DNA from 4 places in the Parvibaculum sp. MBR-TMA-1.3b-4.2 genome. Region 3 is predicted to be linked to each of the others. Evidence: predicted binding sites of a transcription regulator. Region 3 holds the regulator's gene; each other region holds the start of a gene.

Region 1 (7,969 bases), 3.0 Mb from region 3:
CATGCGCTGATGCCGGTGGGCGAATATGTTCTGATCGAGGTGTCGGATACGGGCGTCGGTATCCCTAAAGAAAATCTCGGCAAGATTTTCGAGCCTTTCTACACGACCAAGGATCCCAGCAAGGGAACGGGGCTCGGCCTTTCCACCGTCTATGGCATCGTCAAGCAGACGGGCGGTTACATCTTCCCGTACTCCACGGTGGGCAAGGGCACGAGTTTCCGCATCTATCTGCCGCGCCATGTGGAGACGGCAGCCGAGAAGGCGGCCAGCGAAGAGGAAGCCGCCGCGGTGCCGCAGGAGGCCGCCGACCTGACCGGCAAGGGAACGATCCTGCTGGTGGAAGATGAGGATGCGGTGCGCACCTTTGCCGCCCGGGCGCTGGAAACGCGCGGCTATGAGGTGTTGCAGGCGGAAAGCGGCGAGGCGGCGCTGGACCTCGTGGCCGGGTTCGACGGGCGGATCGACCTCGTCGTTTCCGACGTGGTGATGCCCAATATGGACGGGCCCACCATGGTGAAGGAACTCAAGGGCAGGATCCCCGATACGAAGATCGTTTTCGTCTCCGGCTATGCGGAGGACGCCTTCGCCAAGAGCCTCGACCCGGACCAGGAGTTCCACTTCCTGCCCAAGCCCTTCTCGCTGAAGCAGCTCGCCTCGATGGTCAAAGACGTGATGAACGGCTGAAACGGCGGCATTTCGTCCCGGTAGCAGCGTGTTTCATCGTCGAGACTGGTTCTTTAGGGGCAGCTGGCCTATTTTACTGGAACAGCCATGTATTCGGCCGGGCGGGCCGTGGATTGGCGGAGGGCTCTTTTGGCAATGACGACACTCGAAGCAGTGGAAGCGGGCAGTTCGCGCCCCGTGGCCGCGGCGTCGGACGCGCATATGGAACATCACCGGGCGGCGCTGACGATCGCGCGGCGCTATATGGGCGATGTCGCATGGGGCACGGTGGCCACCTCGCTGGGCTCGCTCGCCGCGCTGGGGCTTTCGACCTATGCCGCGCTTGCCGGCTGGTGGCCCTATTGGGCGGCGATGCTGGCCAATGGCTATCTGCTGCTGATGCAGTTCATGGCGGTTCACGAAGGGCTTCACCGCGCGATCGGCGGGGACGACCCGCGCTGGAAATGGCTGAGCCCGGCGCTCGCCTGGATTGGCGGTATCGCCACGCTCATTCCCTATCGCGGCTATGACACGATGCATATGGTGCATCACCGCTATACGAATGATTTCGAGCGCGACCCCGATACGTGGTGCTCGGGCCGCAACCCGCTGCTGCTTATCCTGCGCTTCTTCACCCAGACGCCGCATTACATCTATCTGATGACGAAGTTCGGTTTCTGGAAGGACCCCAAGGAGCGGACCGGCTACTGGATCGCGGCGGCGCATCACATCACGGCGTGGTCGCTGGTCGCCGCCGGGTTCTGGTTCGGCTATTGGCGCGAGATCCTGATGCTGTGGATCGTGCCGACCTTTCTCAATGTCGCGTTTATCGGGCTGATCTTCAATTACCTGCCGCACCATCCGCATGTGTCGCGCGAGCGCTATACCGATACCGCCGTCTTCCTGCTGCCCCGGCCCATTCACCGGCTGGTGACGGCGCTGGACATGTTCCAGACCTACCACCTGATCCATCATCTCTTCCCGCGCATTCCGTTTTACCGGATCGGTCGGGCCTTCGACGAGATGCGGCCCATTCTGGAAGCCGAGGGCGCGCCGATCCACGACTGGAGCGACGCCTGGAGCCGGACGCGGAAGCGGGCCCGGGCCTGACGCGGACCGGGCGCGGACCCGACGTGGAATCGGGGTGGCGGACAGGCATGTGCCGCCGGTGCTCCGGACGCGGGGCTGGCGTAGCGGGGCGGGCCTTTCGAGTCCGCAATTATATACTTGACGAAAGTGACATGACGACTCACATCCCCACAGACAGGACAGCGCTAGAAGTAGAGGAAGAGGGCAGGGAAGGTGTGACCGTAACGCCGGAGATGGTGGAGGCTGGCGCAGAGGTTATTTGGCGGGAGCTTGGTGACATCATTCCGTATCGGAATTCTTTTGGCCGAGACTTGGCATTGTGGGTTTTTCAGGCCATGAGCCGGGCCGTCCATCCATGAAGATTGATACCTCTTTCGCATACTCTGAAAGGGTGTCCGCGTAAGCCTCGTACCACTTGAAGTGCCGAACCACGTCCTTGTCTTTTAGTTTCATCGCTCGCGGGTTGCCGTAAAAATAAAATGGAGCGATCTCAAGCCCGTCGTATCCGGCAGCCATAGAGCACGGAGCATGGATGGCGTCGTTCCGTTGATCTGCTAGGGAGTTAGCTTTGTTGATGAGCCAGGTTAGGCCCTCGCCGACATATTCTGGATGTTCCCAATATTCCGACTTTGCATTGACCGCTGCTCGCAGCATTTCGCGTTGAGCGCGATCATTATTGGTTGAGTACCAAATGGCATACGCCACGCTATTGTCCATGCCTGTGACGCAGGCGAATAGAAAAGCCAGCTGCTCTTGCAGGTTGTTCCAAGAATGCGCTACACGCCCGAGAGCATTGACGTATTCGTTGTAAGTCGCCTCAATTTCTTCCTTTAGGAATTGCGGAATTTTGACCATGTGGAGCCTCGTGAGCTGATGGGCAAGGAAGATCAAAAATATTCAGAGGAAGAAGCGGCTAAGCGGCGCGACGATGCATTGCGGCGCGCGCTATCGACTCCCCCCAAACCAAAAAAGACTGACTCGGACGGGAGCAAAAAGAAAGACGGCTCTAAAAAGGAGAAGCCCGCCAAATAGGCGGGCTTTCTGATTCATGGTGCGGGAAAATCCTTATTTGCCGGAAGCTCTTAAGTCTCGCCTCGAAGATGATTGGCGTCGTATTCAAAATATTCCATTGAAAGGACGCTGTTCTTTCCGACGTAAATTGGTGATCCGCGCAAAACGCCTCTGTCTGCTAAGCAAACACAAATTGGATCGTTGCCAAGTATGGCAACGACTGGGCCGCCTGCTCTGAAATAGTCGGGCGCGGGTTGTCCGACTTCAACGTCATAGCGCACACCGTTGTGCTTAAACGAGAGCCGAAAGATGCGCCGTTCTGGCAGTGGCAGGCTGTTGAACTTGGCGATGGCTTCTAGAACAACATCTGCTTCCGCATCCGATTGCGCGGCAGGAATAAAGAATTTCATTTTTTGGCCCTCGGGTTGAAGTGCCGTTTCTTCCGAACGCGGAAGGGAGCCTTCTTCTTAGGCTTAGGCGGATTTGAGACTAGTTTGATGATAGACGAGCCGCTTGCCTTCCGCGCCCTTTAGCGCGAGGTCGGCCCGCTCCCTGTCGCTCACCTTTCGATAGGTGTAGCGGAAGTCAAACTCGCTCAGGTAGCGATGGACGTGCTGTTCTCCGCAGTGCTGGTAAACACCGTTCATGCCCCGTTTGAAGATCGAGAAGAAGCCTTCAACGGTATTTGTGGTGATGAAGCCCTTGGCGTATTCGTTCTTGGCATGGTTCACCGCGTAGTGACCGCGCAGCTTCTTACCGGGCTGGCGGTAGTGTCCCGCCTCGTCGGTCATAAGGAAGCTGTCGGGGTGAACTTGACGATTGATGAGCGCGCCTATGGTGCCGGAGTGAAGGCGATCCACAACGGTAGAGCGGGCCGCGCCATCACGTTCAACGAAGGTCACGATCTTGGATTTGTCGCCAAGGCCACGCTTTTTGCGCCAGCCCTTGTCATTGATGAACTCGTCGCCAGAGTTGCCATAGAAGGTTTCGTCAGCCTCAACGATCTTGCCCTTGCCGCCGATAGGGTCGGGGCTGTCATTGCGCATGGCTTCCCTGATCCGGTGGGCCATGAACCACGCGGATTTATAGGTGATGCCGAGCATCCGATGCAGTTGATGTGCGCTAATGCCCTTCTTGCTGGATGCCATGAGATGAAAGGCGAGAAGCCACTTGTTCAGCGGGATTTTGGAGCGCTCGAAAATGGTCCCGATGGTGACTGTGAACTGCTTCTTGCACCCGTTGCAGTAGTAGAGGCCCGGACGGTGGGACTTACCCCTGACCGGGCTTGTGTTCTCTGTCTCTCCACAGTGGGGGCAAAAGCGGCCTTCGGCCCAGCGGATAGACTCAAGGTGTTCCCGCGCCTTGGCTGAGTCCTGAAAGATGGGGTTAAGAAGGTCGGTCATGTCTGTATTCCTAAGCTGTTGAAACCAACTTAGGAATCACCGCCACTTGCGTCAAGTATATAATTGCGTTTCGAGTCGGCTCCGTTTTCGAGAACGTCACGCGAACTTGTTCTGAAAATTCCTTATAAAACAATGGCTTGAAAATACCATTGTCATTGAGAACAAAATAAGTACATTAACTGAAATTGCGCGGGACAATTCGGTATGAAATAAGGGGTGCAGGTCCATGTCCAAGAATGTTGTAGACCTCGTGGCAAAAGACGATTCAGAGAAGAAGAAGGCGCTCGATGCGGCTCTAAGCCAGATCGAGCGCAATTTCGGCAAGGGTTCCATCATGCGGCTCGGCAAGAACGAGCAGGTGGTGGAGATCGAATCCATTTCCACGGGCTCGCTCGGCCTCGACATTGCGCTCGGGATCGGCGGTCTGCCGCGCGGTCGCGTGATCGAGATCTACGGGCCTGAAAGCTCCGGCAAGACGACCATGGCGCTGCATACGGTGGCCGAAGCCCAGAAGAAGGGCGGCGTCTGCGCCTTCGTCGATGCCGAACATGCGCTGGACCCGGTCTATGCCCGCAAGCTGGGCGTGCATCTCGACGACCTTCTGATTTCGCAGCCCGATACGGGCGAGCAGGCGCTGGAAATCGCCGACACGCTGGTGCGCTCCGGCGCGGTGGACGTGCTGGTGGTGGACTCCGTCGCCGCGCTGACGCCCAAGGCCGAACTCGAAGGCGAAATGGGCGACTCGCTGCCCGGCCTGCAGGCCCGGCTGATGAGCCAGGCGCTCCGAAAGCTCACCGGCTCGATCTCCAAGTCCAACACCATGGTGATCTTCATCAACCAGATCCGCATGAAGATCGGTGTGATGTTCGGCAGCCCGGAGACGACGACCGGCGGCAATGCGTTGAAATTCTACGCCTCCGTCCGTCTCGACATTCGCCGCATCGGCGCGATCAAGGATCGCGACGAGGTGGTGGGCAACCAGACCCGCATCAAGGTGGTCAAGAACAAGGTCGCGCCGCCCTTCAAGCAGGTCGAATTCGACATCATGTATGGCGAGGGCGTGTCCAAGACGGGCGAGCTGATCGATCTTGGCGTGAAGGCCGGGATCGTGGAGAAATCCGGCTCGTGGTTCTCCTATAATTCCCAGCGCATCGGGCAGGGCCGGGAGAATGTGAAGAAATTCCTGAAGGAAAATCCGGATATGGCCGACGAGATCGAAGCGGCGATCCGTCAGAATGCGGGTATCATTGCCGAGAAGATCATGGATGTCGGGCCGGATACGGACGACGATGACGATCTGGACGATGCCGCAGGCCTGGAGGCCAACGGCTAGGCGACGGGCCGTCTTCGGCAAGTCCCATGAACAGAGCGGCGCCGGAGCTTCGGCGCCGCTTTTTTCGTCTATTTCGTTTCTATTTCACCTTTGGGGCCTTTGCTGGACAGCGCTGAGGGCGACAGGTAAAAGCGTGGGCCCTATATTGCCTTTAGAGAGAGGCAGTTAGCCCGTAGCGGGCGCAGCGAAGCGTATAATTTGCGAGACCCATTCCCATGTCCGGCCTAAACGAGATCAGAACCAGGTTTCTCGACTATTTCGCGTCGAAGGAGCACGAGATCGTGCCCTCCGCCTCGCTTGTGCCGAACAACGATCCGACGCTGCTCTTCACCAATGCGGGCATGGTGCCCTTCAAGAACGTCTTCACGGGGCAGGAGACGCGGCCCTATAGCCGCGCCACCAGCTCGCAGAAATGCGTGCGCGCGGGCGGCAAGCATAACGATCTCGACAATGTGGGCTATACGGCGCGCCACCACACCTTCTTCGAGATGCTCGGCAATTTCTCCTTCGGCGACTACTTCAAGGCCGAAGCCATCGAATTCGCCTGGGAGCTGGTGACGAAGGAATTCGGCCTGCCGAAGGACAAGCTCCTCGCGACCGTCTATTCGGAAGACGATGAGGCGTTCGAGCTGTGGAAGAAGATCGCCGGTCTTTCCGACAGCAAGATCATCCGCATTCCGACATCGGACAATTTCTGGCAGATGGGCGATACCGGCCCCTGCGGTCCCTGCTCGGAAATCTTCTACGATCATGGCGACCATATTCCCGGCGGCCCGCCCGGCAGCCCGGATGAGGATGGCGACCGTTTCATCGAGATCTGGAATCTCGTCTTCATGCAGTTCGACCAGCAGGGCGACGGCGAGCGGCTCAACCTGCCGCGGCCGTCCATCGATACCGGCATGGGGCTTGAGCGGATCGCGGCCGTGCTGCAGGGCACGCATGACAATTACGCGACCGACCTGATGCGCGCGTTGATCGAGGCGTCGGCCCATGCAGCCAATTCCGACCCGGAAGGCCCGCATGGGGTGAGTCATCGCGTGATCGCCGACCATCTGCGCTCCTGTTCCTTCTTGATCGCCGATGGCGTGATGCCGTCGAATGAGGGGCGTGGCTATGTGCTTCGCCGCATCATGCGCCGCGCCATGCGCCATGCGCAGATTGTGGGCGTGAGCGAGCCGCTGATGTGGCGTCTCGTGCCGGCGCTGGTGCAGCAGATGGGCGCGGCCTATCCGGAATTGCGCCGTGCGGAAGCGCTCATTACCGAAACGCTGAAGCTGGAGGAAACGCGCTTCCGCGAGACGCTGGCGCGCGGGCTGAAGCTGCTCGACGAGGAAGTGGAGAGCCAGGCGGCGAAGGGCGTGCTGCCCGGCGAGGTGGCCTTCAAGCTCTACGATACATACGGCTTTCCGGTCGACCTCACCCAGGATGCGCTGCGCGCCAAGGGAATGACGGTCGATATGGACGGGTTCGACGCCGCCATGCAGCGCCAGCGCGAAGACGCGCGTAAAGCCTGGGCGGGATCGGGCGAGCAGGCGACGGAGACGCTCTGGTTCGAGCTGCGCGACCGCGTGGGCGCGACCGAGTTTCTCGGCTACGAGACCGATGACGGCGAAGGCAAGATCGTCTCCATCATCATGAACGGGCAGGAGGTGGATGAAATCTCCGCCGGGGCGAGCGCGCAGATCGTTACCAACCAGACGCCTTTCTATGGCGAGTCCGGCGGTCAAGTCGGCGATACAGGCGTCATCTTCACGCCCAAGGGTGCGGAGTTCCCTGTCAGTGATACGCAAAAGAAGCTCGGTGCGCTGCATGTGCATGTGGGCGAGCTGACGCGCGGCACGCTGAAGGTCGGCGATGTGGTGGAAATGAAGGTCGATACGGCGCGGCGCGATGCGACGCGCGCGAACCACTCCGCGACGCATCTGCTGCATGAGGCGCTGCGCCGCGTGCTGGGTGATCACGTGACGCAGAAGGGCTCGCTTGTCATGCCGGACCGGCTGCGCTTCGACTTCAGCCACCCCAAGCCGATGACGCAGGAGGAGATCGGCCAGGTCGAGGAAATCGTGAACCGTATCGTGCGGCAGAACTCCGATGTCAGCACACGGATCATGACGCCGGACAAGGCGATCGAGGCGGGTGCGCTGGCGCTTTTCGGCGAGAAATACGGCGATGAAGTGCGCGTCCTCTCCATGGGGCTCGACGACGAAAAGGCGAACGGGGTCTACTCCGTCGAACTTTGCGGCGGCACCCATGTGCGCCGGCTTGGCGATATTGCGATCTTCAAGATCGTGGGCGAAAGCGCGGTGGCCTCCGGCGTGCGCCGTATCGAGGCGCTGACGGGCGAGGGCGCGCGGCGCTATCTGGCCGATCAGGAACGCATCGCGCGCGAGGCGGCGGGCGCGCTGAAAACGACGGTGGACGACCTGCCGGCGCGGGTGCATTCGCTGGTGGAAGAGCGGCGGCGCCTGGA
Region 2 (7,969 bases), 2.2 Mb from region 3:
CCAATCGCGCGAAAACCAAATTTCTCGCCAATATGAGCCACGAACTGCGCACGCCGCTCAACGCCATTATCGGTTTTTCCGAAATCATGCGCGAAGAGATGTTCGGCCCCGTCGGCACCGATGTTTACAAGAACTACGCCGCCGATATCCATGACAGCGGGCGGCACCTGCTGAGCGTCATCGACGACATCCTCGACATCTCGAAAATCGAGGCCGGGCGCTACACGCTGGAAGAAAGCGAACTCGACCTGAACGAAATCATCGCCTGGTCTATCGAGCTGACGCGCCCGAAAGCGCAGGAAAAGCGGCTGAATATCTGTCGCGAAGCACCGCCTCATATGCCGCATTTCATGGGCGACCAGAGAGCGCTGCGGCAGATCCTGCTGAACCTCCTCTCGAATGCGATCAAGTTCACACCGGAGGACGGCGCTATTCATGTGGGGCTGGAAAAGAACCCCGAGGGCGGCCTCACCCTCTACGTCCGGGACAATGGCGCCGGCATTCCGCCCGAAAACCTGAAGGAAGTCGTGGAGCCTTTCGCACAGGTCGGCGATACAACCTCGCGCGACCATGGCGGAACGGGCCTAGGCCTTTCCATCACCCGTTCGCTGGCGGAAATGCATGGCGGGTCGCTGACGCTGGAAAGCGAACTTGGCTGCGGCACAAGAGTTGCCGTCAACCTGCCCGCCTCCCGTCTGATCCAGACGGATCAAACCCCGAAAACAGAAACGGCCGCAAACGGCTGATACCGATTGCGGCCGCTACCTGTTTTGGCGGGAACCCTATTCCGCAGCTTTTTTCTGCTTCTGGCTAGCCCCGATGAAGCCGAAGAGGTGACCGCCCACCTTGCGGATCTGGATCTCCTCCGCACCTTCCGTGATGCGGTAGCGCCTGTGATGCCGGTAGATATGCTCGAACGGCTTATGGCGCGAATACCCCATGCCGCCATGCACCTGCATCGCGAGATCGGCCGCCTGGCAAACCAGCCGGTTCGCCCGGTAGTTGCACATGGACACTTTGTCCGAAAGGTGGCGCGCCACTTCCTTCTTGGACATCTGGTCCATCTGCCAGGCCGTCTTGTAGATCAGCGAGCGGATCATCTCGGCTTCCGTATGCGCTTCCACAAGCGGAAACTGGATGGCCTGGTTCGACGCCAGCGGCTTGCCAAAAGGCGCGCGCTGCTTGGCGTATTTCACACTCTCATTGATGCAGTACTGCGCCGCACCGACGCCTGACGCCGCCTGGCGGATACGGTTTTCATGCACAAAATGCTGGGCAAGCTCGAGCCCCCGGTCCGGATCGCCGAGGATCGCCGTTTCCGGCACCCACACATCGGTGAAGGAAACGCGCGGATGATCGGTCGGCATGTTGAGGGTCCAGTAGTACTCCTCGACTTTCACGCCGGGCGTATCTGTCGGAACGATGAAACAGGCAATCCCGATCGGGTCACCGTCATTGCCACCGATCCGCGCGAACACGAAGTCATGCGTCGCGACATGCATGCCCGTATTCCACATCTTCTCGCCATTGATGAGCCAGCCATCGACGCCGTCGCGCTTTTCCGGCTTCGCATGGGTGTCCATCCAGGTCGCATCCGAGCCGTGTTCGGGTTCGGTCAGGCCGAACGCGACGCGGACCGAGCCGTCCAGCGATCCCGGAATGAACGTCTTTTTCTGCTCATCCGTACCGAAATCGCGGAACATCAGCACCGTGGGAAAATTCCCGACGATCGAACTTTCGTTCTGAAGGTCGTTGTGCAGGCCCAGGCCCTTCGCCGCCAGATGCTCGCGGATGACGGCCATTCCGAGATTGGTGCCATCCTTGCCGCCATATTCTTTCGGCAGCGCATAGCGAAGGTGGCCGGCCTCATCGGCGCGTTTGCGCATCTTGCCCAGAAGCTCCTCCCATTCATGGCGGGGAAGCCCTTCATTGTCCCAGTCCGTGCGGGCATGTTCGCGGCGATGGTCGAAGAAGCGGATATTGTCGTCCCGCTCCTCCAGCGGCTTGATTTCCTTCTCGATGAAGACGTCGAGCTCGGCCAGATAGTCCGTCAGCTCTTTCGGCAAGGTGAAGTCCATTGCAATCCTCCCATGGATTTCGGGCCTGTTCCGGCCCGTTTTTCAATAGCGAATAGGGTCACTATAGACTTCCAACAGGCCCGCGAAAGGCCCGGAAAACCTGCCCCAGCATGCCCCTGCGTTAACCCCTTGTCCGCCTAACTCGTTGTGGGCACACAAGATTTAGCCGTGAACGAAAACGGAAGATGGAACGGTCATCGATTCGGACATGATTCGTTCGCGCAATATTCCGAAAGTTAACGCCGCAGTTCTTAACGTGACATTCCGTCACGCTCGCCGCGCCCGGCATTGCGGGCGCGGCAGGATCGAAGAGACTTGCACACACCCCGTTTTGTGAGATGGTGCCGACAGCATCATGAGTAGCGCGTCCACCTCCACCGCAGACCAAAACGAACGGGCCGCCATCGCGGCACGCCGGCCGGTCACGGCGGTTCTCGGCCCCACCAACACCGGCAAGACCCATCTCGCCATCGAACGCATGCTCGGCCATCAATCGGGCATGATCGGCCTGCCGCTGCGCCTGCTCGCGCGCGAAGTCTATGACAGGGTCGTAAGGGCCAAGGGCGCGCGCGAAGTCGCTCTTATCACCGGTGAGGAAAAGATCGCGCCGCCTACCGCGCGCTATTTCATCTGCACGGTCGAAGCGATGCCGCAAGACCGGGAAGTGGACTTCGTCGCCATCGACGAAATCCAGCTCGCCGCGGATCGTGAGCGCGGCCACACCTTCACCGACAGGCTGCTGCGCTGCCGGGGCCGCCACGAGACCATGCTGATGGGCTCGGATACGGCGCGGCACCTGATCGGCCGGCTCTTGCCGCGCACCCGGTTCATCAACCGGCCCCGCTTCTCGGAACTTGCCTGGACCGGCTCGAAGAAACTGACGCGCCTGCCCCGCCGCAGCGCCATCGTCGCGTTCTCCGCCGACCAGGTTTACGCCATCGCCGAACTCATCCGCCGTCAGCGCGGCGGCGCGGCCGTGGTGATGGGCGCGCTGAGCCCGCGCACCCGCAACGCCCAGGTCGCTCTCTACCAGTCGGGCGACGTCGACTTCCTCGTCGCCACGGACGCCATCGGCATGGGCCTCAACATGGATGTGGACCATGTGGCCTTCGCCTCCACCGCGAAATTCGACGGACGCCAGCATCGCCCGCTCAGGGTCGCGGAACTGGCGCAGATCGCCGGCCGTGCCGGGCGCTATATGAATGACGGCACTTTCGGGGTCACCGCGGACGCCGTTCCTCTGGTCGATGACATGATCGAGCGGATCGAAAATCACCAGTTCGATGCCGACCAGGTCTTCCAGTGGCGCAATCCCGATCTCGATTTCGCCTCAATGGATGCGCTGATCCGCAGCCTCGAAGTCCCGCCCCGCCAGCATGGGCTGACGCGCGGCCCGGTAGCCGACGACCTTGAGGCGCTGACCCGCATGAGCCGCGACCATGAGGTTCGCGACGCGGCAGCCAGCCCTCACGCCATCCGGAAGCTCTGGGAAGTGGTGCAACTTCCCGATTTCCGCAAAACGATGGCCAGCGAGCACGCAACCCTTCTGTCCAGGATCTATCTGTTCCTGATGCAGCCCGAGGGACGGATCCCGGACGACTGGTTTTCCACCCAGCTCGGACGCCTGGACCGCACCGATGGCGACATAGACACACTGGCCGCCAGGCTGGCGCATATGCGCACATGGAGCTATGTATCCAATCGTTCCGGCTGGTTGCATGATCCTGTGCATTGGCAGGAGCGCGCGCGTACGATAGAGGATAAGCTTTCGGATGCGTTGCATGAGCGGCTGACGCAGCGGTTCATCGATCGTCGCACAAGCGTGTTGATGAAGCGGCTACGCCAGAAAGAGGATTTAATGGCGGCGGTTAACAGTGACGGTGAGGTCCTAGTCGAGGGCGAATTCGTGGGTCGTCTTCAGGGGTTCGTTTTCGTACCCGACCCGAGGGCGGAAGGGGTCCATGGCAAGGCGCTTCGCGCCGCCTCCGATGCTGCGCTGGCGCTGGAGATCAATGCCCGCGCGGCGCGCCTGACGGCGGCGCCCGATGCCGATATCCATCTTTCAGAGCACGGAAGGATCATCTGGGAAGGCCAGCCGGTCGCCAGCCTTCACGCAGCCGACGATCCGCTTTTGCCTCGCGTGGAATTGATTGCGGGCGATGAACTGACAGGGCCGCCCAAGGAAAATCTCCAGACCCGGCTTCAGGCGTGGACGCGCATGCACGTCAACCAGGTCCTTGCGCCGCTGACGGGCATGCGGGACGCCGAAGATGTCGAAGGACTTGCCCGCGGGGTGGCTTACCGCCTGGTCGAGAATTTCGGATCGCTCCGCCGCGAAGCCGTATCGGAAGATATCCGCGCCCTCGACCAGAATGCGCGCGGCCAATTGCGCAAGCATGGCGTGCGTTTCGGCGCCTACACGATTTTCATGCCGGCCTTGCTGAAGCCCGCGCCCGCGCGGCTGTTGCTCACGCTTTGGGCGCTGGCCCGCAAGGGGGTCGAGGATCCCTTCGCGGACCTTCCCGCCCCGCCCACGCCCGGGCTCACCTCCGTACCGGCGGACAAGACCGCGCCCGAAGGCTTTTACGATGTGCTGGGCTTCCGCGTCTGCGGCGAGCGTGCCGTGCGTGTCGATATGCTGGAACGCCTAGCCGACCTGATCCGGCCGGTGATTGCCGAACGCCGCTATAATGGCGGCTTCGTCGTCAATCCCGACATGATGTCGCTTGTGGGCTGCTCGGGCGAGGAATTCGCCAGCCTGCTGCGCGGTCTGGGCTATCGCTCGCAAATGGAAAAGGTGAAGCTGCCGAAAGAAGAAGTCGTGGCAGCACAACCGGCGTCCGGAGAGCAGACTGAGACCGCGTCCGGCACGCAACCGGACACGGCTTCCGAAACCGGTGATGCAACGGCAAACGACGCGCCCGCGGCCGACACCCCGCCAGAAACAGAACCGGAAACGCTAGAAGCACCAACGGAAGCAGCTGCGACGCCTGAGGTGCCCGTTGCTCCGACAGAAGCTGCCCCAACCGATACTGACGCGCCGGAAGCGCCGACCGTCGATACATCCGAAGCCCCGGCGACGGAAACATCGCCGGAAGCCGCTCCGGCAAGCGATGCAGCTCCTGCCGAAACGCCAGCCGGTGAAGCACCGCAAGCTGCCCCAGCGTCTGAAACGGTCGCAACCGGCACCGCGCCCGAAGCGGAAGCCGCAAATGCGGAATCCGGCGAGACCGAAACTGTGGAGCTTGAAATCTGGCGTCCCCAAAGGCGGCACCAGGGCGGCAAACCGCAAAGGCAGGCCCGGCGCGACGATGACCAGCCACGCCGGCGGCGCCCCAAAGGCGGCGACAAAAAGGGCGGTGCGGAAACCCGGTCGGGCAAGCCGCCCCGCAAGGATGGCGGCCCCAAGAAGCCGCGCAACAATCGCGGCCATGGAAAACCGGAACGCGAAAAAGCGCCCGATCCCGACAGCCCCTTCGCAGCGCTTGCCGTTCTGAAGGACCGCCAGAAGCAGAACTGACACCCGGCAGATGCCCTCATCGCGCGACAAGGACGGCCCATCTCCGCAAGACGGACCCCATGAGGCCGCCCCCCATGAAGCGGGTCAGAGGGTCGACCGATGGCTCTGGTATGCACGCTTTGCCAAGACACGCAGTATTGCCGCGACGCTCGTCCGGAGCGGCAAGATGCGCGTCAGCGGCGACCGTATATCGCGGCCGAGCCGGCTTGTAAGGCCGGGCGATGTGCTTACCTTTCCTCTAGGAGCGCATATCCGTGTCATACGGATCAGGGGGCTTGGAACGCGGCGTGGCCCCGCGCCCGAAGCAAGAGAGCTCTATGACGACCTCGACCCGCCGCCCGAACGCCGTGCAACGCCGGATTCCGACGGATCCGCTTCCCGGCAATCTTCCCCTTCACAGACAGCGGCCAGAGCCCCCGGTGCCGGACGCCCGACCAAAAGGGAACGCCGGGCCACCGACCGCCTGAAATCGGACGGATCGCTAGAGGAGAAATAATTCTCCATTTTTTATCCGTGGTTGAAGAGGTCTCACCACTCGTGTATGGACAAAACGAATGATCGAAAAACTCAAATCCTTCCTCCAGGGAGCTCCAAGCGAAGCCGAGGACAAATCGGACGAGTTGCAGATCGCCGTCGTCGCCCTGCTGATCCGGGCGGCAACGACGGACGCGAAGTTCGGCGAGGAGGAGCGTGCGGCCATTCGCCGGATTGCTCTCCAGTCCTTTTCGCTCGAAGAAAAGGATCTGGACCACCTGATCGGCGAGGCCGAAAACGCCGAAAACGAAACCATGGATCTCCACCGCTGGGTGCAGACCATAAAAAAGGCTTATGACGAGGAAGAGCGCATAGGTCTGATCGAAAAGATGTGGGAAGTGGTGTATGCCGACGGCGTACTCGACGACTACGAAGCCAATTTGTTGCGGCGCGTCGCGGGGCTGATATACGTTCCCGACCGCGCGTCGGGGCAAGCCCGGCAGCGTGTTTTGGCGCGGCTCGGCCTGGAATAAGGCCAGGGTCTAGGAATTGAAGCGGCACGGGCATGAAAGCCCCGCCGGATGACCGTACAGATCGCCGCCAGCGGAGCGGCATCTGCGATTTGGAGTGTGCGATGACCTATATCGTGACTGAGGCATGCATTCGCTGCAAATACATGGATTGCGTGGAAGTCTGCCCCGTGGACTGCTTCTATGAGGGTGAGAACATGCTGGTCATCCACCCCGATGAATGTATCGATTGCGGCGTCTGCGAGCCGGAATGCCCGGCCGAAGCCATCAAGCCGGACACCGAGCCCGGCCTGGAGAAATGGCTGGAACTCAATACGGAATACGCCTCCAAATGGCCGAACATCACCATCAAGCGGGACGCGCCCGAGGATGCCGACGATATGGCCGGGATCGACAACAAGTTCGAGAAATTCTTCAGCGCCGAGCCCGGCGAAGGCGATTGAGCGGCAAGTCGAATAGATAATTAGATCTATAACAACGGGGCGGCCGGAACGGGCCGCCCCTTTTGTTTCCGCACCGCATGAATCGTCCGTTTACGACGCAAAAAGACCGAAATTCCGCCTATCCCACTGTGTTAACTGCGTTTTTGCCGGGGATATCTTCCAATTTCACGCTTTTCGTGCTATAGAAAAGCAACGTAGGAATCCCGCGCAGTTAACGCTGACGCGAACCGAGCATAGAGGCTGTTACCCTCAAAGGCGGAGCTCGAAGCGCTTCGCCTTTCGCCTGTCCTTCCAGGCGTCCCTGAAGCGGAGCGGGCCTTGTCGGTTGACTGAAACGGTAATTTTCGCCGGATCGGTCAACGGCCCCGCAGGAAGAGTGCTTGCCCGGAACACCGTTTCGGACATCCTCCTCGTTCGCTGAAAGAAGCCCTGCCCTTATCGGCTGTGGCTCCGGGTACACCAGCCCCTGTTGTCGGCAGATCGGTCGAAACTCCGTTTGGGTTTCCTGGAAACTTTTGAGCAAGGCAGAGCTGCTTCTCCAATTCCGTGACTCGAATATTGGCGGGATCCCGACCGGACCGGCGGGCGCATTGGAAGTTGGCACTGCCGAAGACATGGCCTGGCGACAGACCGGAATGATGGCCCGGAATGGCCGGCGGACTGGATCCGCCAAAGGCTCCGGCCAATGAAGGAAAAATCGATGGCGACGAATACCAAGAAGGCTGCGAAAACCACGTCCAAGGCCTCCACCGGGCGGGCCAAACCGGCCGCATCCCGGACGGCCAAGACGGCGACCAAGGCCAAAGCGGCAAAACCCGCGTCGAAGCCGAAGGCAGCGTCGGCCAAAGCCGCGACGGCCAAAACCAAGGCGACGAAAACCGCCCCCGCGGCGAAACCCGCAGCCAAGAAGACGATATCGAAGGC
Region 3 (7,969 bases):
GTTTGCCGCCGAAAGCATCGACAGCGGCGCGGCGACGAAAGTGCTGGAACGCCTTGTGCAACAGACCAACAATCAGGTGCCTGCATGAGCGACATCCTCGACAAGATCGGCGCCTATAAGCTGGAAGAGATCGCGACGGCCAAGGCCGCGCGCACGCCGGCCCAGATGGAAGAAGCGGCGGCGGCGGCCTCTCCGACGCGCGGCTTTTACAAGGCGCTCAACGATGCCTGTGCGAGCGGCGGCTATGGCCTGATCGCGGAAATCAAAAAGGCGAGCCCGTCCAAAGGGCTGATCCGGGAAGACTTCAATCCGCCAGCGCTTGCCCGCGCCTATGAAGCCGGCGGCGCGACCTGCCTTTCGGTCCTCACGGACGGGCCGTCCTTTCAGGGGGCGCCGGACTATCTTACCGCCGCGCGCAATGCGGTGCTGCTGCCGGTGATCCGCAAGGACTTTATGTATGACGTCTATCAGGTGGCGGAAGCCCGCGCGATGGGCGCGGACGCGATCCTCATCATCATGGCGGCGGTCAGCGACACGCAGGCGCAGGAGCTGGAAGAAGCCGCTTTCCATTGGGGCATGGACGTTCTGGTTGAGGTGCACGACGAGGCCGAGCTGGAGCGCGCGCTCACCCTCAAGAGCCCGCTTCTCGGCATCAACAACCGCAACCTCAAGACCTTCGAGACGACGCTGGAAACGACGGAGCGGCTTGCCCCGCTCGTTCCCGCCGGCAAGCTGATCGTCGGCGAGAGCGGCATCTTCGCAGCAGACGATCTGGCGCGGCTTGCCAAGGCGGGCGTTCGGAGCTTTCTCGTGGGCGAAAGCCTGATGCGGCAGCCGGATGTAGAGGCGGCCACACGCAACCTTCTCGCCCACGCGGCCTGACCGCCGATGCCCTATCGCATACGCCATGCGCGACCCGATGAACTCGACCTGCTGGCCGGGATCGAGAAGGATGCGGGGATGGTTTTTGCCGATGTCGGCCTGAAGGAAATTTCCGATCACCCGCCCGCCGACATAGCCTATGTGCGCTCCTTTCTGCGGGGCGGCGCTATCCTGATCGCGGCGGATGAACAGGATAAACCGGCCGGTTTCGCTCTGGTCGGGTTCATCGACCGGGCCGGGCATCTGTTCGAACTGTCGGTTCATCGCGCCCATGCACGCAAAGGTCTCGGCGCCCGCCTGACGGCGGCTTGCTGCGGTTTTGCCTTTGCGCAGGGCGCCCGGCGGATGACGCTTTCCACATTCCGCGACGTACAATGGAACGCCCCGTTTTACGCGAAGCTCGGATTTCGTATCCTGCCTCAGGATGACTGGACGCCAGGTCTTTTCACTCTTCGCATGCGCGAGGAAGATGGCGGCCTGCCAATGGACAGGCGGTGCTTCATGGAAAAGGAGCTGAACGAAAATTGAGCGGCAAGTTTTCCCATATCGACGAGAGCGGCGCGGCCCATATGGTCGATGTGTCGGAGAAAAGCGTGACCGCGCGCGTCGCCACCGCGCGCGGGCGCGTGACCATGGCGCCGGAGACGCTCACCCTCATTCGCGAAGACGGGCTGAAAAAGGGCAATGCGCTGGAGGTGGCCCGGCTGGCAGGCATCATGGCCGCCAAGCAGACATCGGCCCTCATTCCGCTATGCCATCCGCTTGCCATCAGCAAGGTCGAACTTCATCTCACTCCGTCCACGGAGGATAGCGCCGTCGAGATCGAAGCCACCGTCAAGACCAGCGGGCAGACCGGGGTCGAGATGGAGGCGCTGACCGCGGTCAGCGTGGCGGCGCTCACGCTCTACGACATGGCCAAGGCCGTGGACAAGGCCATGCACATCACCGATGTCCGGCTGACGCATAAGAGCGGCGGCAAGTCGGGCGACTATAATGCAGACTGACTGAAAGGCCTTTCCCATGGCCGACACCCCTCTCCTTTCCGTTTTCGACGCGCGGTCCAAAATTCTCGCGGCGCTCCATACGGTCCCGTCCGAAACGGTGCCTCTGTCGCAGGCGCATGGGCGCGTTCTCGCCGAAGACGCCATCGCGCGGCGCACGCAGCCGCCCGCCGACCTTTCGGCCATGGACGGCTATGCAGTGCGCGCCATCGACACCGCAAACCTCCCCGCCAGGCTGAAGGTGGCGGGCGAGGCTCCCGCCGGCGAGGGCTATGACGGCGACCTCAAGGCGGGAGAAGCGGTCCGCATCTTCACCGGCGCGCCCCTGCCCCGCGGGGCCGACGCTATCGTCATTCAGGAAGACACCGAGCGCGACGGCGATCATGTCGTGGTCAGGGAAGCTGCCAGGACAGGCGATCATGTGCGTGCGACGGGGCTCGATTTCAGAACCGGAGACAGCGGCATTCTGCATGGCACAAGGCTCAACCATGCCGACATCGCGCTGGCCGCGGCCATGAATGTCTGTGAGCTGAAGGTTGCGCGGCGTCCCGTCATCGCCTTCTTCTCGACCGGCAACGAACTGGTGCGCCCCGGCGAGGAGCCAGCCGCTCACCAGATCGTGTCCGCCAATAATGACGGGCTTGCCGCCCTCATTTCCGAGGCAGGCGGCGAGCCTCTCGACCTCGGGATCGCGCGGGACGAAGAAGCCGACATCCGAGAGACCGCGGAACGGGCCAGACAGGCGGACATGCTGGTGACGCTGGGCGGCGCATCGGTGGGCGACCACGACCTCGTGCAATCCGCCCTCACGCCGGACGGGCTCGATATCGAGTTCTGGCGCGTCGCCATGCGGCCCGGCAAACCGCTGATGTTCGGCGCGCTGGGAGACCTGCCCATGCTCGGCCTGCCCGGAAACCCGGTATCGGCCCTTGTCTGCGCGGTGCTCTATCTGAAGCCCGCCATCTTGCGGATGCAGGGCGGCAATCCGGGGCCTCATTTCGCCATGGCGCGGCTCGGGCGGGAGCTGCCGGGCAATGGCGCGCGCGAGGACTATATGCGGGCGGCGCTGGACCATATCGACGGCGAGCTTTCCGTTGCCACGGCTGCCGAGAAACAGGACAGCTCGATGCTCTCCACGCTGTCCCAGGCCGGCTGCCTGATCGTCCGGCCGCCTCATGCCGAACCGGCAAAAGCCGGGGAAATCGTCAAGATTCTCCCGTTGCGCGCATAAGCGGAAAATTATCCACAGGGCGCTTGACGCTTGTGGAGAACCAAAGTAGAACTCTTTCAGACGTTTTTGTTTTGTTCCTGATTTGCGTTCAAACGCTACGCAAGCGCGGCACAGGCTTGGAGGGGTTCCGGGATGCTCACCCGTAAACAACATGAATTGCTCATGTTCATCCATGAACGAGTGAAGGAGTCCGGGGTCCCGCCCAGCTTCGACGAGATGAAGGACGCGCTGGATCTGCGCTCCAAGTCCGGCATTCACCGGCTCATCTCCGCGCTGGAAGAGCGCGGGTTCATCCGGCGCCTGCCGCATCGGGCAAGAGCGCTGGAAATTCTCAAATTGCCGGAATCCTCGCAGCCCAGTCTGGCCGCCAATCGGGCCAAAGGCTTCTCTCCCAGCGTGATCGAAGGCAGCCGCGGCAAGACGAGCCACGACCTGATGCCCTCGTCGCAGGAAGAGCGTTCGCTGACCGTTTCCGTGATGGGCCGTATCGCCGCCGGTACGCCGATCGAGGCGCTGCAGGAGGAAAGCCACCAGGTCGATGTGCCGATGAGCCTGATCGGCTCCGGCGAGCATTATGCGCTGGAGGTAAAGGGCGACTCGATGATCGAGGCCGGTATTCTGGATGGCGACACGGTTCTCATTCAGCGATGCGACACCGCCACCAGCGGAGACATCGTCGTGGCGCTGGTGGACGGCTATGAGGCCACGCTGAAGCGGCTGCGCAAGAAGGGCGATTCCATCGCGCTCGAAGCGGCAAACCCGGCCTATGAAACCCGTATCTTCGGGCCAGACCGGGTGAAGGTTCAGGGCAAGCTTGTCGGCCTGCTGCGCCGCTACTGATTTCCCGCTTTTGCCCTATCAGGGCTGACGAACCCAGGGCCGTGCTCCCCGCGCGGCCCTTGCCGTTTCTATTGTCGGCTTACCGTCCGTCTCCAGACGAATAGTCGTCGCCCCGTTCCGCCAGAAATCGAAATAGTCGAGAATGAGATCGGCGCGGCAGCCCTTTCGGATCGCCCTGCCGACCGGCACAGCCGAGACGATGATGTCGGCCAGCTCGCAATCCTCCATGACAGCGCCGATGCTCTTCGAGTAGGCGATAAGGGGACGGCTTTTTTCGTGAAAAGCACAGCCGCGCGCATCGCAACGCCATGGAGATTCCGTGCTCGATACCGCCTCGCGCGCGCTTCGCCGGTCGCCCTCCATGCGCAACCATTGTTGCGCCGTGTATGAAGGGCGCGCCGAGGTCAGATAGATATCGCCATCGAGCCCGCGCGCGGCAACGATCCCACCTTCCCTCCCGATGAAGATGTCCGGTCGCGACAGATGCGGCCAGAGCAGAAGGCCTCCCAGCAAAGGCAGCAGGCCGAGCCAGCGACAGCCGCGACGCCACAGGGCAATCCACAAACCGCCTAACGTCACAAGCGCCAGGGCACCGAGCGAGGCTGAAGGAATAAGCCGGTCCGCCCCGCCCCAATGCGCCACGTCATGCGCCACCGTCAACATCCAGCCGATCCCCTTGCCCATGACCCAGAAGGCCGGTGCGTCGGCGCCGAAAGGCATGAGCAAAAGACCTATCAAGGCGGCGGGCATGACCACGAGACCGACCAGGGGCATGGCGGCCAGATTTCCCGCCAGCCCGAAAACGGCGAGCCTGTTGAAATTGAACGCGGCATAGGGCGCCGTTGCCAACCCTGCCACGATGCTCGTCAGCGTCAGGCCCGTGAAATAGATCAGCACGAGGCGCGGCCATTGGGCGGGGCCTCCCCGCAGGTCGCCCCTCGACAAGGCGATGAAGCGCTGGACGCTTTTGCTCTCGTAAAAGGCAACGAGCGCAACCGCCGCGGCAAACGACATCTGGAAGCTGGCGCCCAGCAGGCTTTCCGACTGCCACAGCAGAACGACAGTCGCAGCGAGAGCAACATTCCGTAGGCTGATGGCTGGGCGGTCGAGCAGGATCGCTCCCAGCATAAGCGTCACCATGATAAAGGCGCGTTGCGTCGCAATCGCGCCGCCGGAGACCAGGAGATAAAAGGCGGCACCGGAAAACGCCACGAGCGCCGCCCATTTCTTCACCGGGTAGCGCAATGCAAGCGCCGGCACGGCTGCCAGCACAGCACGGGCAAGCCAGAACAGCGTGCCGCTGAACAGCGCCATATGAAGGCCGGAGATGGCCAGCACATGGGCGAGCCCCGCCGCGCGCAGATCTTCCGTCACGCCTTCCGGGATGGCGCGACGCTCGCCGGTCACCAGCGCGGCGGCGACCGCCCCTTCCGGCCCGCCGATGGACGCCCGGATATGGGTGGCGATCGCATTGCGAAGCGCGGCGATCCGGGACCGCGGACCTCCCGTGGAGGGGCTGAGTATCTCCGGGGCGGTATAGGCAAAGCCGACCGCCCCGAGGCCTTCGAACCAGGCCTGACGCGCATAGTCGAACCCGCCCGGCAAAACCGGATCGGGCGGCGGCATGAGACGGGCGCGGAGGCGAATTTCCTCGCCCGGCTGGAGCGCCACATTTTTCAGCCGAATACGCAGTCTTACTTTGGCAGGCCGTTTTTCGGGCGGCAGCCCGGCAAAGGCCGACGGCGCCATAAGCACGGTGAGGTCTCCCGCCTCGCCCGCCTCGACAAAGAGAACCCTTCCCGTCAGCTCGCCCGCCGTCTCGTCCGCCAGGACCGGCGCCGCCACCAGAGCCGTCCGCAGCGACGCCGCGGCAAAGCCCGCGGTCACCGCCCCCAGAACGCAGAGGAGAAGCAAGACCCAGGACAACCGGCGAAATACCCATAAGGCGCAGGCGAGGATCAGAAATCCGGCAAGAGACAGCCAGAGCGGCGGTTCGACCGGCAGGCCGAAATAGGCCGCGATGCCGCAGGCCAGAAGCACGGGAAGCCAGAGAAACCAACGGTCGGTTTCGCCTGCAAAACTGCGGGAAATTGCGCCAAACCCTGCGTAGAGCGCCGACAAAACCCGCAGAATCGTCCCCTGCCCGGCGCCGAATGAAGGCCGTTTCATGCCCTGCCCGGCTGTAAATGCCATGGGCGACGCCCCCTCCACATGCGGCTAAAGCACTGCCACTTCCCCCAACACCTTAAAAACAAAGGTGTTTTTCGAAAAAAGTTCGGACTTACGCTGCGTTGCCGCAATGTGCTAGAACACCCCCGTCCCGCAGCGGACCCAGAGGCCGATTTGCGCCACGGGCGAGGCCCCACCTTGGGTCAAAGCTTGCCAACAATCTGTTCCCCTGCCTAGCCGCCTCAGGATGCGGTAACGGATGGATGACGGAAGAGCATGCCGGAAGAGAAAAAAGTCATAACGCGTTTCGCCCCCTCACCGACGGGCTTCTTGCACATCGGTGGCGGCAGAACTGCCCTTTTCAACTGGCTCTTCGCGCGCCATCACGGGGGCACGTTCCTGCTTCGCATCGAGGACACGGATCGCGAGCGTTCGACCGATGAAGCCATCGCCGCCATTTTCGAAGGCATGCGCTGGCTGGGTCTGGACTGGGACGAGGAACCCGTTTTCCAGTTTTCCCGCCAGCAGCGCCATGTCGAAGTCGTGCAGCAGCTTCTGGCGCAGGGGCATGCCTATTATTGCTATGCCAGCAAGGAAGAGCTGGAGGAGATGCGCGAGACGGCCAAGGCGGAAGGCCGCCCCTGGCGCTATGACGGACGCTGGCGCGACCGCGACCCATCCGAAGCGCCGGAAGGCGTGAAGCCGGTCGTCCGCTTCCGCTCGCCGGATGAAGGCGAAACGCTTGTTCGCGACCATGTGATGGGCGAAGTGCGTTTCCCGAACGACCAGCTCGACGACCTCATCATTCTACGTAGCGACGGTTCGCCGACCTACAATCTTTCCGTCGTGGTGGACGACCACGATATGGGCATTACCCATGTCATTCGCGGCGACGACCATCTGACCAATGCCGGACGCCAGAGCCAGATCTATCAGGCCATGGGATGGGACGTTCCCGAGTTCGCCCATGTGCCGATGATCCTGGGCCCCGACGGCGCCAAGCTCTCGAAGCGGCACGGTGCGCTCGGCGTGGATGCCTATCGCGACATGGGATATCTGCCCGAAGCCATGCGCAACTATCTCGCGCGGCTGGGCTGGAGCCATGGCGACGACGAGATCTTCTCCACCGAGCAGGCCATCGAATGGTTCGGCCTCGACACGGTGGGCCGCTCGCCGGCGCGTTTCGACTTCGCCAAGCTGGAAAGCCTCAACGGCCATTATATCCGGCATGCCGACGACACCCGCCTTGCCGAAGACATGCTGTCTCTCATGCACCGCCTGGAAGGCTGGGAGGTCGACGAGGCTTTCCGCGAAAAGGTTGCCCAGGTCATGCCCGCGGCCAAGGAGCGCGCCAAGACGCTGCTCGAACTGGCCGACGCGGCTTCCTTTCTCCGCGTCACCCGCCCGCTCTCGCTCGATGCAAAAGCCTCCAAGCTGCTCGATGACGGCGCGCGGTCACTGCTGGGCAAATTGCACGGGCGTCTCTCCGCCAACGATGTCTGGGAAACCGCCAGCGTCGAAGCCACGGTGCGCTCTTTCGCGGAAGAAGAAGAACTCAAGCTCGGAAAGGTGGCGCAGCCGCTACGCGCCGCCGTAACGGGCACCACCGTTTCACCACCGATTTTCGACGTTCTAGCAACGCTGGGACGCGAGGAAGCACTGGGACGGATCAAGGATCAGGCCGCCTGAACGTCCTTCGGGACGGCAGGGGCCGCTAGTATAGATGTTCAACACCTGAACCGGCATGGTGAGACCCGGCCGGCACAGCCAGAAGAGGACAGGCAGCTATGACACAACACGGAACGAAAGCGGGTTCGTCGACCACCGCCCAGCTCACGGTGGATGG
Region 4 (7,969 bases), 1.7 Mb from region 3:
TCATGTCGGTGCGGCCCATGGCTTCGGCGCGGCAAAGCATCTGAATTATCGCCTCGACGAGGCGCGTCCGCTGCAGGTGAAGGATATCTTCGCCGAAAAAGACGGTTGGCAGAAAACGCTCGCCCGGCACGCGCTCGATGGCCTCCACAAGATTGTCGGTGAAGATAACGGCCTGTTCGACGGCGCGGAGGAGACGATTGCGGAGATGGTCGGCGATCCGAAAAACTGGGTCGTGACGCGCGAGGGGCTGGGCGTCAATTTCCCCGTCTATTCGGTCGGCCCTTATGCCATGGGCGACCACACGGTGACGACGCCCTGGAAGGATCTCGCGCCCTGGCTTGCGAAGGATGCGGTGATCGGGGCGCAGTGAGCGGGAGGTACAGATGACAGGCCGGCATGTCCTCAACGGAAGCTGTCACTGCGGGCGGCTGTCGCTCCGCTTCGAAACCGCCATCGCGCCCGCCGACTATCATCCCCGCGCCTGCGACTGTTCCTTCTGCGTGAAGCATGACGCCGCCTATATCTCCGACCCGCAAGGGGCGCTCGCTTTCCGCGTGAAGGGCGAGGACGTGCTCTCTCGTTACCGGCAGGGTTCCGGCGCCGTGGAATGTCTCATCTGCCGCAACTGCGGCGTCTATGTCGGCGCGATCTTCGAGGATGCGGGACAAACCATCGGCACGGTGAATGCCCGCTGCATCGATGGCGACGTCGCGTTCGGCGAGCGTCGGACAGTCTCGCCGCAGCAGCTCGGCCGGGATGAAAAGGTGGGGCGGTGGCAGGAAATCTGGACGCCGGTCACAGGGGTCGAAATCAGCGGCGCGTGAGGTGGGTCACTCGCTCTCCGGCCGCACATGGCAGCAGCCGCTCAGCACATCGACACCCTTGGCCTTATGCAGCATGAAGGTCGCACGCCAGCCATAATGCGCATCGCTCATCCCGTCCGAACAGCTTTTGGGGGTGACGAGGACGGAACTCTTGCCGTCGTCGAGCAGGATATGCAGCGGCCAGTTCCTGCCTTTTGCCGTCCGAGAACTCTTGATCGCCATCGTTCCGCCCGATGCCGTTTCGACACCTGACAGCGTCATCTCGCCTTCGGAGAAATCCGCATTCCAGAAGGGCTCCGTGCCGAGGCATTGCAGGCCCTGCGGCAGGCCGAGCCTCTCGATCTTGCGCGGCGCGAAGGGCGCGAGATGAGCCATGGAGACCCAGCCTGTCCGGCCGTTGATCGAAACCTTCGCCCAGCCGTTCTGTGTCTCGAAAACCTCAATCGGCTTGGAGTGAGGTCCGAAACTGCCTATCTGGTCGGCCGCCGCCGAAGGCTTTGCACGCACCATGAGCATGTCGTCATCGGCTACATGCGCCACCCGGTAATAGCCCACATCGCCGATCTGCTCCGCCGATGCGGGAGAGATGACAAAGAGTGACAACATAATTGCCATCAAAGTAGCGCGGCGGATCGGCATGAAGAAAAACCTTTCTCGGTCGGAGCATCCACAAATGACACCGCGGCGGAGCATCGACAAGCCTCAAACAACGCCGGCAATGCTACTCTTTGTCCACAAGTTCCTTTTTGTTCGAAATTTTGAACGGTGAGGGTTGCTAATCCTATATATTTTTTCAAAAACGCGTTATGTAAATCTGGAAATTTACATCAAAGAACTTTCTCAAATGCTTCTAACATATTCAAAATTGCAGGGCCTCCTAAATATAAGGCTCCCAATGCGATTAAAAAAGAAAATAGTCCAATAAATAATATCGATTTTTTTCTTCTTACGTTTGCTAGCTCCATAATATCGCTAGACCAAAACCAGTTGTAAACTCGCTCGGTTGTGGCGGTCCAAATAAATAAAAGTATCATAAAGGCTGCGAGAGATAGCTGCAGAATATTGTCCCTTATTGCTATCGTCTCTTTATTAAAGTATCCATCATTTATACTTGGTTGCATGAATGCAATCATGAAAGAAATAAATATTGCCGTTACCGAAAGGGATAAGCTTCTGATGTTGGTCGCCAAACTCATCCGACGGGAAGCGTTGTATTCTTTTTCCGATTGCTGAGACTGATTCTGATAAATTTGTGCCTGAATAGAACCTAACATTTCGTCGGTATTGAATTTTGGAAAAGATGGGTTTTCTTGGGCTGAGCGCGTGCAGATTTTGTAAAATGAGTTGGCGTAAGCGAGAATACCCATCGCTTGAGCTAATGAATAGGTGGTAGAAAATCTTTTCGTTCGAATTACTTGATAGTGTAGAGAGTAGAGTATTTTTCTGCGCCAAGAGTTTTCATCATTGTCTCTATTTTGAAGAATCAAAATAGTATCTTCGCTCGCTTCATGGTGCCGATGTTGATGTGTAATGTCCCGAAGAAAAAAATATGATTGGTCTGATATCCATTTTATGAAGTCATGATTTAGGCCACTGGCGTATAATTCCGAAGCTTCTTGCAGTTTGGGCTCTAAAAATGTTGGATGAGAAAAATATACTTCTCCATTCCTACTAAGAAAAAAATTAGTTTTTATATCAGCAGTGATTTTTAGCCCTGTTTCTGCAGCCTTGAAAAGGTGTTCTACTTTTTCATCATAGGATGCAAACGTTTCAACGCGTGATGCTGCATTGATTTCCTTCAAATTGGGCCGTATCGCTACTTCCCCCTTTTTTCGCCAATCTTCTTTGGATTTATAAATGTATATTGTGCCACTTAGCGCATCTGATTCTGTTGGCAGATCATTGGATGTGGCAGTGAGAGCAAACCAAAAGCGTCCAGATATACCAACAAGTTTTAAAAGAGATGGAAATAAGACATCGCCAAAATCTCGTTCCTGGTAACCAAGTATTATACGTTTGTCGTCGGTTACTACGTTAGCGTAGATAGAAACTGAAGGATGCTTTGCTTCTCCGACATGGCGAAACGACAGACGTCCATTCGCAGTCGGCAACCACCCCGCGTAGGGAAAAGCTGAAATATCAGTAAGGTCTATTGAGTCTGAAGACACGACGAAATGCGCTATCGGAGTTTCTGCCTGTTACTTCTATACGATTTTTTCTTTCATTATAAACTAGGCCACCCTGAATTCTAGCATCAGGTATCCAGTCGTCATGGGTCCTCGCACGCCCTAGAATTGCATCCTTAATTGAATTAACCCGGTTCGCGCTTTTACTGCTCTCAATTTTGTCAGCAAATATAAGCTTAATCATAATTCTAAAAGACACTATGCTTAGAAAAATTCCAGTGAAAAGGGCAATGTAGCTGCCAATTAGTTGCATAGCGGATAAGTTCCTCGAATCGGTTGTCAAGGTAAAAATTAGCCTATTTGAGTCGGTTGCCATACGTAAAGCCCTATCAGGAGTCAATCAGTTTTTATCTGTCTTCTCGAGTTTGGGGCTTTGCAATCAACAAAGATATTGGCGCCAATTGATAACATTGGGGATTAAATCGTTCCCTTTTCGTTCTTGACGGGCGCAGCGGATTCACGCGAAGCTTTCTCCATAACCGGACGTCGAGCGCCGAACCGGGCGATCGATCAGGGCGGGTGGGGGCTTTTCATGGTTGCGCATATCGAGACGGTGGCCTTTCAGGGCGTGGATGCGCGCCCCGTCGACGTGCAGGTGCAGATCGCGGCCGGCATGCCGGCCTTCACCATTGTGGGTCTTGCCGACAAGGCGGTGGGTGAGAGCCGCGAGCGCGTCCGTGCCGCGCTGTCGGCCATCGGCCTGGGGCTTCCCCCCAAGCGCATCACCGTCAATCTCGCACCCGCCGACCTGCCCAAGGAAGGCTCGCATTACGACCTCCCCATCGCGCTGGGCCTGCTCGTCGCCATGGGCGTGCTGCCTGCGCAGGAAATGGAAAAATTCGTGGTCATCGGCGAATTGTCGCTCGACGGCGCGGTGAACGCGGTCGCCGGCGCGCTGCCCGCCGCCATGGCGGCCAATGCGCGCGGGCGCGGTCTCATCTGTCCGGAAGCCTGCGGCCCGGAAGCGGCCTGGGCCGGCATGGATGGGGACAATCCCGGCGGCATCCTCGCGCCGCGCTCTATCATCCAGCTCGTGAACCATGTCAAAGGCACGCAGATCCTGTCCGAACCGGCCCCGATGAAGGCCGCCGAAGAGCCCAACGCGCCGGACCTGCGCGACATCAAGGGCCAGGCCTCCGCCAAGCGCGCGCTGGAACTGGCCGCCGCCGGCGGTCACAACATGCTCATGGTCGGCCCGCCCGGCTCCGGCAAGTCCATGCTGGCCGCGCGCCTGCCCGGTATCTTGCCCCATCTCTCCCCGCGCGAAATGCTGGAGGTCTCGATGATCGCCTCCATCGCGGGCGAACTCATGGCCCACGGCATGGGCAGGCGCAGGCCTTATCGCGCGCCGCATCATTCCGCCTCCATGCCCGCGCTGATCGGCGGCGGTCTGCGGGCAAAGCCCGGCGAGGTCTCGCTTGCCCATCGCGGCGTGCTCTTTCTGGACGAACTGCCCGAATTTCCCCGTCAGGTGCTGGATTCGCTGCGCCAGCCCCTCGAAACCGGCGAGGCCGTCGTCTCCCGCGTCAATGCGCATGTCAGCTATCCCGCCCGCTTCCAGCTCGTCGCGGCAATGAACCCGTGCCGCTGCGGCCATGCGGGCGATGCCGCCCGCGCCTGCCCGCGGGTGCCCCGCTGCGTGGCGGATTATCAGGCCAAGCTCTCCGGACCCCTGCTCGACCGTTTCGACATTCACGTGGAAGTGCCGCCGGTCTCGGCCGCCGACCTATCCCTGCCGCCGCCTGCCGAAGGTTCGGCGGAGGTCGCGGCCCGCATTGCCCGGGCGCGGGACGTGCAGGCCGACCGCTTCGCGTCGCTGGGCGCGAAACATCTGAGCCTCAACGCGCATGCCGAAGGCGAATTGCTGGAGAAAATCGCCACGCCCGACGATGCCGGCCGGACCCTGCTGACGGAGGCCGCGGAGCGCATGGGGCTCACCGCGCGCGGCTATCACCGTGTCATCCGCGTCGCCCGGACGCTCGCCGATCTGGAGGGCGCCCCGGGCATCACCCGCCTTCATATCGCCGAGGCGCTCTCTTATCGCGAGCCTGTCGGTGCCCGCCTCGGCGCTGCCGCGTGAGTGAGTTGAGGGGGCCTTCTTGGGCCAGTTGAGCCAGATCGGCGCATTTTACGACCGTTAACCATCATTCCTAACCGGATTGAAAGCCTGTTCGGCGCAGGCTTCTGCGACATTTCGAGTGATGTTGCTTTTCAACCGGGTGCCCAATGGTCTTCTCCTCTCCCGATAACACGCCGCTTTTGCTGCTCGGCCTGGCCGTCGTGCTGCTGCTGGGGGCCGAAGTCTGGCGTCGTGCCGCAGCCCGCGCCCGCGCCCATGCCGACAAGGTGGATGACCTCGAGGCGCGGATCGAAAAGCTGCGCGACGAGAACTGGGAACTGGCCGAACGCGAGGCCCGCTACCGCGACCTCGTGCGCACCCAGGGTGACGTCATCATCCGCAAGGATCTCGAAGGGCGCGTCTCCTATGTGAACGACGTGTTCTGCGAAACATTCGATCTCACGCGCGCCGAAACCATTGGCCGCCCCTTCATGCCCGAGCTGCCCGAGGGCGAAAGCCCCCGCATGCTGGGCGCGCTGGCCGGGTTCGGCGCGACCGGGCAACGCGTCCGCTACGACCAGAAAGTCATGACCGCTCACGGCCCGCGCTGGTTCGTCTGGGAGGAAACGACGATCCGCGACGAGGCCGGATCTCTCTGCGAAGTACAGCTGGTCGGCCGCGACATCGAGGACCGCAAGGAAGTGGAACAGCGTCTTGCGGAGGCGCTCGACGAGGCCAAGGACGCAAGCCGCGCCAAGAGCCTGTTCCTTGCCACGATGAGCCATGAAATCCGGACGCCCATGAACGGCGTTATCGGCATGACGGATCTTCTGCTCTCCACCAAACTCGACCCCGCCCAGCGGTCCTACGCGGATGCGGTTCGCAGCTCCGGGGAGGCGCTGTTGGCGATCATCAACGATATTCTCGACTATTCGAAAATCGAGGCGGGCAAGGTCACGCTCCATCCCGCGCCTTTCGACGCCTCCGCCGCGCTTGAAAGCGTGGCCGAGCTTCTGGCGCCGCGCGCCTATGAAAAGGGGCTCGAAATCGTCACCGAGATTTCGCCCGCCGTTTCGCGCACGCTGGAAGGCGACGAGCCACGCATCCGGCAGATCCTGCTGAACCTTGCGGGCAATGCGATCAAGTTCACCGAAGAGGGCGGCGTGGCGCTGCGCCTCCATCGCGCGGATAATGAGGACGGTATCGTTCTGGAAATCGAGGATACCGGGATCGGCATGAGCCCGCTGGCGCTGGACCGCATCTTCGAGGAGTTTGCGCAAGGCGAGGAAGGGCATGCGCGGCGCTTCGAGGGGACGGGCCTCGGCCTCGCCATCACGCGCCGCCTCGTCACCGCGATGGGCGGCCGCATCGAAGTCGAAAGCGAGGAGGGCAGGGGCTCGATTTTCCGCGTCCGCCTGCCGCTCACGCCGTCCACCGAGGAAGAAGCTCCGCGCGACATGCCCCGCCTGGACGGTCTCTCGGTCGTCATTCACCACGACCGTCCGCTGGTTGCAGAGGCGCTGGCCAATGCGGCCCGCCATTCCGGTGCGCAGGTGCGTTGCGTCGCGGACGAAGCGGAGTTGATGGAAGCGGCGAAACAGGCGGATGTTTTTGTCTGCATGTCCCGCACGGCGGACGGGACGGACGGCGTGGCGTTTGCGCGCGCCGCGCGCCGCCGCAATCCGGACCTGCGGACGATGGTGCTGCTGCAGCCACGCGAGCGCAACAGGCTCGGTGAGCTGACCGGCGCCGGTGCCGAAACCACCGCCGAGAAGCCGCCTTTCGACGCCTATCTCGTGCGCCCCGTAAGAACTTCCTCGCTGCTGGCGCGTCTCGCCGCGCTGCGCGCCGCCGCCGATGTCGATGGCGCAGGGCATGGCACCGGCAGCTTCGACGCGGGCCTCGACGAAGAGCCCGACGCTGAAACCGCCGCCGGCGGACTGCGCGTGCTGGTCGCCGAGGACAATGAAATCAACGCGCTGCTGACCCGTACCTTGCTGGAGCATGCGGGCCATAGCGTGGAAATCGTCGGCAATGGCGAAGAAGCGGTGGCGGCCCTCGGACTGGCGGGCGCGCCGCCCTATGACGTCATCCTGATGGATCTGCATATGCCGGGCATGGATGGCTTTGCGGCCACCGCCCGAATTCGCGAACTGCATATGGAGGCCGCGCGCCTGCCCATCATCGCGCTGACGGCGAACGCGCTGTCGGAAGACCGGCAGGCCTGCCTCGATGCGGGCATGGACGACTATCTCTCCAAGCCCGTGAGCCATGGCGCGCTTGCGTCCACGCTCACCAACTGGGCGGGCCGCCACTCCCCGCATGCCTTGTCCGAGGACGAGGGCGGCAGCTTGGCGAATCTGGGCTGACATGCTTCTCTGACCCTTCCGGCCTAGCTGGATCGCAGCTGGCCGGCGAGGGACGAGAGAGGGTGGCATGAGCGAACCGAACGAGCAAAGAAGCATGGGCGAAAAGCTTGCCCATGCCTGGACCGTCTATACCGAGCGGCGCACATTCATCATGCTGCTGCTCGGCTTTTCTTCCGGCCTTCCGTTCCTGCTCGTCTTTTCCACCCTTTCGCTCTGGCTGCGCGAGGCGGGGGTCTCCCGCACCGAAATCGGTCTGATGAGCTATGTCGGCCTCGCCTACACGATCAAATTCATCTGGGCGCCGGTGCTCGATCAGCTGCGTGTGCCGGTCCTCGGCAACCTGCTCGGCAAACGCCGCGCCTGGATGCTGGTGGCTCAGGCCGGTGTGGCGCTCTCGCTCGTCATCATGTCCTTCTGCGACCCTCATGTCTCGCTGACGCCCATCGCCATTTTCGCACTCATGCTCGCCTTTTCTTCCGCGACGCAGGACATCGCCATCGATGCCTGGCGTATCGAGGCGGCCGAGGATGA

What was found. Region 3 encodes LexA, which represses DNA repair genes until DNA is damaged. Its sites were predicted from a motif close to TGTTCNNNNTGTGTTCNG; they were not measured.
Region 1: a site for LexA is predicted at 4,324-4,341, ahead of recA (recombinase RecA). Genes of this name have one in related genera too.
Region 2: a site for LexA is predicted at 2,293-2,310, ahead of ACSSVQ_RS12930 (helicase-related protein). Genes of this name have one in related genera too.
Region 4: a site for LexA is predicted at 3,434-3,451, ahead of ACSSVQ_RS10400 (YifB family Mg chelatase-like AAA ATPase). Genes of this name have one in related genera too.

What each region holds. Positions count from the first base shown of each region.
Region 1 is NZ_JBRJHC010000001.1:3,490,039-3,498,007, forward strand. It holds gene ACSSVQ_RS16700 (PAS domain-containing protein) at 1-684, shown strand, start outside; gene ACSSVQ_RS16705 (fatty acid desaturase family protein) at 820-1,773, shown strand; gene ACSSVQ_RS16710 (hypothetical protein) at 2,032-2,607, opposite strand; gene ACSSVQ_RS16715 (hypothetical protein) at 2,626-2,784, shown strand; gene ACSSVQ_RS16720 (hypothetical protein) at 2,835-3,173, opposite strand; gene ACSSVQ_RS16725 (IS1595 family transposase) at 3,237-4,166, opposite strand; gene recA (recombinase RecA) at 4,393-5,499, shown strand; gene alaS (alanine--tRNA ligase) at 5,715-7,969, shown strand, end outside.
Region 2 is NZ_JBRJHC010000001.1:2,682,629-2,690,597, reverse strand. It holds gene ACSSVQ_RS12940 (PAS domain-containing sensor histidine kinase) at 1-746, shown strand, start outside; gene ACSSVQ_RS12935 (acyl-CoA dehydrogenase family protein) at 783-2,078, opposite strand; gene ACSSVQ_RS12930 (helicase-related protein) at 2,434-5,598, shown strand; gene ACSSVQ_RS12925 (RNA-binding S4 domain-containing protein) at 5,609-6,094, shown strand; gene ACSSVQ_RS12920 (tellurite resistance TerB family protein) at 6,153-6,605, shown strand; gene fdxA (ferredoxin FdxA) at 6,707-7,045, shown strand; gene ACSSVQ_RS12910 (CarD family transcriptional regulator) at 7,746-7,969, shown strand, end outside.
Region 3 is NZ_JBRJHC010000001.1:475,450-483,418, forward strand. It holds gene trpD (anthranilate phosphoribosyltransferase) at 1-88, shown strand, start outside; gene trpC (indole-3-glycerol phosphate synthase TrpC) at 85-882, shown strand; gene ACSSVQ_RS02570 (GNAT family N-acetyltransferase) at 889-1,410, shown strand; gene moaC (cyclic pyranopterin monophosphate synthase MoaC) at 1,407-1,886, shown strand; gene ACSSVQ_RS02580 (molybdopterin molybdotransferase MoeA) at 1,903-3,114, shown strand; gene lexA (transcriptional repressor LexA) at 3,247-3,954, shown strand; gene ACSSVQ_RS02590 (ComEC/Rec2 family competence protein) at 3,973-6,147, opposite strand; gene gltX (glutamate--tRNA ligase) at 6,400-7,812, shown strand; gene gltA (citrate synthase) at 7,911-7,969, shown strand, end outside.
Region 4 is NZ_JBRJHC010000001.1:2,173,755-2,181,723, reverse strand. It holds gene ACSSVQ_RS10420 (DUF3298 domain-containing protein) at 1-370, shown strand, start outside; gene ACSSVQ_RS10415 (GFA family protein) at 384-824, shown strand; gene ACSSVQ_RS10410 (SH3 domain-containing protein) at 831-1,430, opposite strand; gene ACSSVQ_RS10405 (hypothetical protein) at 1,652-2,992, opposite strand; gene ACSSVQ_RS10400 (YifB family Mg chelatase-like AAA ATPase) at 3,543-5,090, shown strand; gene ACSSVQ_RS10395 (ATP-binding protein) at 5,237-7,438, shown strand; gene ACSSVQ_RS10390 (AmpG family muropeptide MFS transporter) at 7,506-7,969, shown strand, end outside.